Regions from separate parts of the Salinicoccus jeotgali genome, predicted to be linked through region 2. Evidence: predicted binding sites of a transcription regulator. Region 2 holds the regulator's gene; the other holds the start of a gene.
The links. Region 2 encodes Rex, which represses fermentation and respiration genes when NADH is low (regulators of the CRP and FNR family bind a similar motif). Its sites were predicted from a motif close to TTGTGAAATATTTCACAA; they were not measured.
Positions count from the first base shown of each region.

Region 1 (4,219 bases), 730 kb from region 2:
GTACGGCGTGCGGTTTACTTTCATATCCAGCCGAGTCAATGTATGGTTTACAACTTCTTCAGTCAGCCGACCGTCAATCACCTGGACGGTATCACGGCCGCATAGCCGCATGGCATTATCCGTATCCTCTTCTTCAAGTGCCGGATAGACAGGGGCATACCCACATGTCCTACAATCTGAGTCTTTCATTGCGTCAACCTTGTATTTCATATGTTCCATATCCCAGACGTTACCGATCCGTAAGTAATAAGGCGCTTCATATTGGTCTGTAAGCATTTTAATTGCAGTCGTGACCTGTTCGGCCACTGCCATCTGTACTGCAGGCGCGATGATACCGGCAGTGTCACACGTCAATGTGGTACTCGGCAGCACCGGCACCAGACAGCGGTAGCATGGTGTGGCGCGGGGCACAAAACCACAGCTGCTGTAAGAGGCTTCTACACAAGCTGCATAGACCCAAGGCTTCGACGATTTATATGCAACGTCATTGATCAGCAGGCGCGTATCAAAGTTATCTGTCCCGTCCAACAGGATATCTGCCTCCATGGCGAGCTCCGTCAATAGCGGGCCATCGCAATGCGCGATATGTGCATCTACCTCGAGGTCTGGACGGATTGATTGTAGGCGTTCTTTCGCAGCAATTACTTTCGGTTTCTTATCATCTGCATCCTGTTCGGTAAAAAGGGTTTGGCGCTGAAGATTGGAGTGTTCGACATAGTCACGGTCAATCATGATCAGCTTGCCGATACCTGCCCGTGCAAGCAGTTCACTGGAAAGGGAACCGAGCGCCCCGGCCCCAATGATGAGGGCCGTACGTGAGCCGATCAGGCGCTGGCCTTCTGCCCCTATTCTATTAAAAAGCATCTGCCTCGAATATCGTTCCATATCATCCCTCTTATGCAAGTTCATTTTTCTTAAGGTTACTATTCATGTAGAACATTGTAAACAGACTGATGATGCAGAAGACTGACAGCAGGATGAATCCAATTGCATAGCTACCAGTCAAATTGTGTGCCTGATCAATTACAATCGGCGGGAAAAAGCCACCCAGGCCACCCATCATTGCAACGATTCCATTACTGATACCCGCCTGTTTAGAGAAGTATGTCGGCACGAACTTGAAGACAAGTCCATTTCCAATCCCCGCGCATACCGCTGCAAGCAAACTTCCCAGGGTAAACAAGAAGATGAAATTATATGTGAAGGCAAGGAGTAGTCCTGAAACGGTCAAGCCGATAAATACAATGATCAAAGAATGCAGCGCATTGAACCTATCACCGATCAGGCCACCTATTGGTCTAAGAACCGTCGCAATTATAATGAAGACTGCGGTTCTGACACCAGCATCCAAGGTCGTCAGTCCAAACAATGCTTCATCCGTCAGAAATGCCGGTAAGAAGAGTCCGAAAGCGACGAAAGCACCAAATGTAATGAAGTACCATAAGTTGAAGAAATAGAACTTATAGTCGCGCATGACTTCCTTGAATTGCTTGCCGAGAGGCAGACTTACTTTCTTTTCGTTTCTGTCGCCCAATATGAACTGCAGAATGGCAAATAGCGCCAATACTACAAGATATGTCTGGACAGCTGCCTGCCAGCCACCAAATGCGAGGGCCAGTAATGGTGCCCCGAAGCTTGTCACGGCAGTACCGATATTACCCATGGCATATACACCATTGACAAACCCATGCTTTTCTTTCGGATAATACTTTGGAAGACTCGTAACACCCACACTGAAAATCGCTCCACCGACTCCGAGGAACACCGCTGCTATCATAAGGTCCATCGGTGTAGTAGCGATACTCAGATAGAAGACTGGAACCAAAAGGAAAATGAAGCTGAACAGGAACACTAGGCGCGCTCCGATCTTATTGGCCAGTATGCCGAATGGTATGCGCAGGACGGAACCTAGAATCACCGGTAGGGCAACAATCAAAGATTGCTGCGCGGCCGCTTCCGGGATATCTTCGACGATTTCAGGGAAGAGCGGTGCAAGCAATGTCCACACCATGAATCCGGCAAGTAGACTGAATGTGTGGAGAATCAGCTGCTTTTTACCCATTTTCTCATTCATAGGAATCAACCTCTTTTATTTTATATTGTGATTTATTATACATACATAGTATAATTCAAAAACCTCAATATAGTTAAGAAGGGAAAACCCTATATTTACCGGCGGAACCTCACGCCGGCTCAGTGATGAGTGTATTCACTTGTTCAAACAGCACTTCTTCGTCAACTGTTTTCAACATTTTATCTGCCATTTCAAAAAGGACCGATTCCTCTTTCACCATATGTACCATCAGCACTTCATAAGCTTCCATGACGTCTTTCACCATTTCATTCATGCTCTCAAGGGACATTTCGTTCATATCATGCATGGAGTGATGAAAGAAGTGGGCGATATATGAATCTATCTCTGCATGCTCTTCTTCAATCGACATGATCGGTCCCTGCTCCAACCCGATGTATGCACCAAGCATCGGAAAGAAGAATCTTTCTTCCTTCTCCTGATGTCGCTTCAAAGGTTTTTCGAATTCATTCAATTTCTGCCTGAGATCTTTGATGACCATCAGCCCCTCCAACCTGCTTTTAACATCATCATGTTCAAACTTCAGCACCAATTGAAACCAGTCATCCATCAAATACTTCAGATAACGATGCTCGTTTTCCAGCACTCTCAATGCTTTCACTTTAAACTGAAACGCTTCCTGTGCCACTCCATTCCCCTCCATTTAAAAATCCATGAGTTTTTTCTTCATTGCATACTCAACAAGTTCCGGACGTGATGTCAATTCCAGTTTCTCCATGATTCTTGATTTATGTGCCTCAATCGTTTTGACGGAAACAAAAAGCATGCCTGCAATATCTTTGTTTCCATACCCTTTGGCGATTAGTGGTAGGATTTCCAACTCCCTTTTTGTCAGGATGTTGAATGGTTCATTCGAATGCTCCGGATACTGATCATTTTTCAGCAGCCGTTCCATATCTTCATCCATCAGCACTGGATCAATGTACCGTTTACCGTTGTAAATTGTCCTGATTGCTGAAATCAATTCGTCGTCTGGTGAATTCTTCAATATATAACCATGTGCGCCACTTTTGAAAGTATGGGTGATATATTCCTCATCATCATACATGGTCAAAATCAATACTTTGATTTCTGGAAAAGCTTCTGTAATACGACTGGCTGCAAAAAGACCGGACTCTCCCGGTGGCATACTCAAATCCAACAGGAGAACATCCGGTCTAAGCTCATTTACTTTATCAAATGCCTGCCTGCCGTCTGCAGCCGTCCCGATCACTTTCATATCTGGCTGGTAATCGATCAGCATACTGAAGCCTGTGCGGACTACTGCATGATCGTCTGCTATGACTATATTCATTCCAACGCCTCCTTATAAAGGGATCGAACCTGATACTGTCGTGCCATTACCTGGGGCGCTGTCTATGGTCACGTTGCCGTTAACGCTACTTACACGTTCATTCATGCCAAAAAGGCCGAGTCCTGTACCCAGTGGATGGCTATTCAGATCAAACCCGAGTCCTCCGTCACGTATTTCAAAATTGAGGGAGTGGCCTGAGATATCCTCAATCTCGTGCAAATCGACTTCCACGGTCTCTACATCTGCGTACTTCGCTGCATTGAAAATCGCTTCCTGGATAATCCTGTAGACGACTGTCTCCACTTCAGGGTTGAAGCGCTTATTGTGCATATCCAAGTGGCACTCTACAGTCATGCCGTACTGTCTCTCCACCCATTTGAAATGGGTTTTAAGCGCAGCTTCCAGTCCAAGGTCATCGAGACTTGCAGGTCGTAGTTCTACAGAGATGTTTCTGACATAATCCAATAGGCGACTTAAAAACTCTTCCGATTTCTGCATCTTCTCAGTTAATGCATCATGGTCCTCGATATATTTGAACAATCTCATCTCAAGCAATACATTAAGAAGTTCTTGGGTCACCCCATCATGCAAGTCCCTCGAAATCCGTTTTCTTTCATCTTCCTGGGCTTGGATGATGCGTTGTGTCAATCGTTTTTGATGTTCCATCTCTTGTGTTTTAAGTTGTTCAGATAATGGATTCAAAGTAAACACACTGATGCCTTCTTCTGGATCTATGCGCTGAAAGTTGGCGATGAATGGTTCTATACTCCCATCCCTGGTACGCATATACACCTGGAATGTCACCTTTTCGTCCATATGCAGATAACAGTTGT
Region 1 is NZ_AP043830.1:345,576-349,794, reverse strand. Features, by position in the region: gene ACZ43I_RS01760 (ThiF family adenylyltransferase) at 1-885, opposite strand, end outside; gene ACZ43I_RS01755 (nitrate/nitrite transporter) at 896-2,074, opposite strand; gene ACZ43I_RS01750 (hemerythrin domain-containing protein) at 2,184-2,720, opposite strand; gene ACZ43I_RS01745 (response regulator transcription factor) at 2,736-3,386, opposite strand; gene ACZ43I_RS01740 (sensor histidine kinase) at 3,399-4,219, opposite strand, start outside.
Region 1: ACZ43I_RS01755 (nitrate/nitrite transporter) is a predicted target of Rex. The motif match lies at 2,100-2,117, and genes of this name have one in related genera.

Region 2 (4,219 bases):
CCACGGACACTCACTTCCCTCGGTATTGTCAGACAATGATCCCATTCACCATTTGTTGGATAGTCCGTTTCTTCTGTCCCCATCCAACCGACTATCAGCCGTTTCCCTTCAGACATCACGGTTTTAGGAGCATAGAAGTCGAAACCGTGGTCCAGTTCATGGAACGCCCCATGTGTCATATGTAATTCATTAAAATCAATATCCCCTACAAGGTAGCCCGATTGATAGATGTTCCAATAGCTGTTCTGATACTTATCCAGACCTTTCACATTGAAGAGTAATACATCTTTGCCATCCAACTTGAAGTATTCAGGGTGGGTCCACATGAAACCGAACTGATCAAGCTCCGTAGCCAGAGGTCCATCATATTGGAAAGAGGATGGGCTGTCGCCGCTGAAGACTAGTATGCGTCCAAACTCATCCTCGGTGCCAGTCCCGAGCATCATGCGATATTTATCTTCGTGAAATACATACGGCGCGTTCATTACCGGCAGATAGCCTTGAGGTGTTCCTTTTATGATGGCCTCGGTCGTCTTGAATTCTTTTTGGGCATCCAATATGGAGTGATACTGAATGCACCTCCGCGATTTTAGGCCGGTGTAGAAAAGGTGTAGTCCATCTTGATTGTCGGTAACGAGCGCAGACCCTGGTGAATCACCGTCTGACAACATCTTTATGACGCCCTGGTCATCGAATGCCACCATATCCTTCGATGTAAGATGATACAGACATTTCGTTCGCTGACCATATACGGGCGTCCATTCATAGAACAATTGATATCCTTCAGCATCCGCCACAAGGCCTGCAAGGCCATCCAAGCTCCCTAGAGGGGGTTGCACATGATAATGCTGTCGCCATTCATCTGATACTTTTTTTGGGGTGTGTGCCTCAAGCTGCCCATCAGCCGATGGATGGCTGAACATCCTTCCATCTGAATCCAATGCCATCTCAAAAAACCTCCCAAATCTTAGTCCAACGATTCTTCAATTGCTTTTTGCTCTGCCTTTAAATGTCTGCGGTAACCAATTTTAGAAATATAGATACTGATTTCATACAAAACGATCATCGGGATCGTCAACATGATATGGGTCATCAAGTCAGGTGGCGCAATCAAAGCTGCTACGACCAACAAGATGAAATAGGCATACTTTCTGTTCTTCTTCAAAAACATTGGAGTCAGCAACCCCAGCTGAGTCAGGAAAAGTACCAGTATCGGCATTTGGAAGATCAGGCCGAATGGCAGGACTGTCCTGAACAGGAAACCAAAATATTGATTGATGCCGATTGTTGTCTCTATCCCCATATCCTCCGACAGTTCAAAGGTGAATTGTATAATATATGGTACAAGTATGAAGTAGCTGAAGGCCATTCCAAGCAGCATGAGCAGCATGACGATTGGAATGTATGATAGTGTCAGCTTCCTCTCATTGCTGTAGAGACCCGGAGAGACAAATGCCCATATCTGATACAGTATTACCGGGAGTACGATTACAAAACCGATGATCATGATGACCATCAGATATATTTTGAGCGGATCGGTCACTTGGAATGCGTGCATCTGTATGGATTCGGTCCATGGTGCTTCCTGAACCTGATATATTAACGGTTTGGAAAGGAAAAAGCCGACCAGCATTGCGCCTGCAAAAAAATATATGACAATCATAAGCCGTCTGCGCAATTCATCAAGATGCTCAGTGATTTCCTTCTTTTCCAATTCATTCATCGATTTTCCACCTCTTTAAAAAAAGGCGGCTTCCGCCACCTCAAGACCTTTATACTTCAGATTCGATTTTCTTCTGGTTTTTCTTCTTCTCTTCTTCGTCGTCATCGTCATCATCATCTGTAGCAAGGCCCTTTGTTGCATCTTTGAATTCCTTCAATGTGGAACCCATGGCTTTTCCGAATTGGGGCAGTTTCTTAGGTCCGAATATGATGAGCGCTACAACCGCAATTACAATCATACTCGTTGGCGTTACTACCATCAGTGTAGTCGGTATGAACATTTCGAGCACAGTATCCCTCCTAGATATGTTTCATATAAAAGAACAGTGCCTGCAATTCGACACTCAAATCTATATTGTGTACATAGATTCCATCGCTTACATCCAGCCTCATCGGTGTGAAATTAAGAATGCCTTTGATTCCGGCCGCTTCAAGACGCTCAGCCATCTCCTGGCTGACTTCTGCAGGCAGTGTAAGGATTGCCACATCTATGCCATGATCTTTAGCCATTTTTTCAATTTCATCCGAGTGGTGGACCATTGTATCATTGATTGTTGTTCCGACAATGCTGCTGTTGTTGTCAAATGCAGCAACTACGTTCATTCTATCATTTATGTTGCTGAATTTATAGTTCAATAATGCACTACCCAAGTTACCTGCACCGATGATGGCGACATTTCTCTTTTGATTACCTTGGATATGTTCCATAAAGAATTTCAACAGGCTTTTGACGTTATATCCGTAACCTTTTCGGCCAAGTTCACCAAAATAGGAGAAATCCCGCCGAATTGTTGCTGAATCTATATCCAGTGCTTCACTGATCTCCCGTGAAGAAACCCGATCCACCCCTGATTTTTCGGAGTTTTTGAAGAATCTGTAGTACAGGGGTAAGCGCTTCATCGTTGCATTCGGGATTTTCTTTTTGTTATTCAAATCTCGTACACCTCTTTTATTGCACTTTGTTGATATATTATATCATAATTGCACGCCTATAGTCCCATAAGAGTCACCTGATTTCATCGTTTTTTTACGCTATATATTGTAAACTTGAGGAAAGTGAGGGATTTATGATGATAGTGATGCAATTAGGGAACATAAAAAAATCTTTCGGTACAGATATGATTTTTGAAAATATGAACCTGGAAATTAAAACAGGACAGACAATCGGCATCGTCGGTAAGAATGGTGCCGGAAAAACAACTTTGATGAAGATGATGGCTGGTGAAATGAGTATTGATGAAGGACAGATCACCAGTCCAAAAGGCATTTCAATAGGATATCTGACACAACAGATGACACTTGAGTCTACACATAATGTCAGAGAGGAAATGCTCCGCCCTTTCTCGAGGTTGCTTGAGACCGGGAAGGAAATGGAGAAAATCGCCGAATGGCTTGCTGTACATGACTATGATGATCCAGACTATCAAGACCAGCTCGATAGATACGAGAAAGTGCAGAATATTTTCGAAGCTGAAGGTGGATATACGATAGATTCGGAAGTAAAGACAGTTCTGACCGGTCTCGGGTTCATGCCTGAGGACCTCTACAGAAGCGTAGAAGCTTTCTCCGGTGGTCAAAAGACACGTCTTGCACTTGGCCAGATGCTCCTATCCAAGCCTGATCTGCTGCTCCTGGATGAACCCACCAACCATTTGGACATGGATACCGTCGCGTGGCTCGAGCAGTATCTTAACAGCTTCTCGGGCGCTATTGCCATAATCAGTCATGACCGCTACTTCTTAGACCGTACTGTCGACAAGATATATGAAGTCGAGATGCATAGGGGCACCCTCTACCACACCGACTACTCGGGTTATGTAAAAGAAAAAGAAAAAAATCATGCACTGCATATGAAGGCCTTTGAACACCAGCAAAAGGAAATTAAAGAGCTCGAAACTTTTGTGGAAAAGAATATTGCCCGTGCTTCAACAAGCAATATGGCGAAGAGTCGCCGAAAAAAACTGGAAAGCATGGAACGTATTAATATGCCTAGGATGGACACGAAAAGTGCAGACTTCTCATTCGATATCAGACGAGAAAGCGGCAATGATGTGCTCAGAATCAAAGATCTGGCCATAGGATACGAAGAGACTTTAAACAGTCATATCAATCTGAACATCGATAAAGGCGACCGTCTCGCCATCATTGGTCCAAACGGTATCGGAAAATCAACTCTGGTCAAGACGATTGCCAAAAAATTATCACAACATGATGGGGAAATCATTTATGGAGCCAACATATCGATTGGTTATTATGATCAGAAACAGGCAGAATTCACTTCCGGTAGAAGTGTACTTGAAGAATTATGGCATGAATATCCGAATATGAACGAAAGCGATGTACGCAAAGTGTTGGGACGTTTCCTGTTCACCCAGGATGAGGTCATGAAACAGATCAATGATTTGAGTGGTGGCGAAAAGGCCCGCATACAGTTGGCTAAATTGATGCTTGAAAAAAATAATCTGCTCATACTTGATGAGCCGACGAACCACTTGGA
Region 2 is NZ_AP043830.1:1,898,597-1,902,815, forward strand. Features, by position in the region: gene ACZ43I_RS09790 (glycoside hydrolase family 32 protein) at 1-947, opposite strand, end outside; gene tatC (twin-arginine translocase subunit TatC) at 968-1,723, opposite strand; gene ACZ43I_RS09800 (twin-arginine translocase TatA/TatE family subunit) at 1,773-2,003, opposite strand; gene ACZ43I_RS09805 (redox-sensing transcriptional repressor Rex) at 2,023-2,622, opposite strand; gene ACZ43I_RS09810 (ABC-F family ATP-binding cassette domain-containing protein) at 2,793-4,219, shown strand, end outside.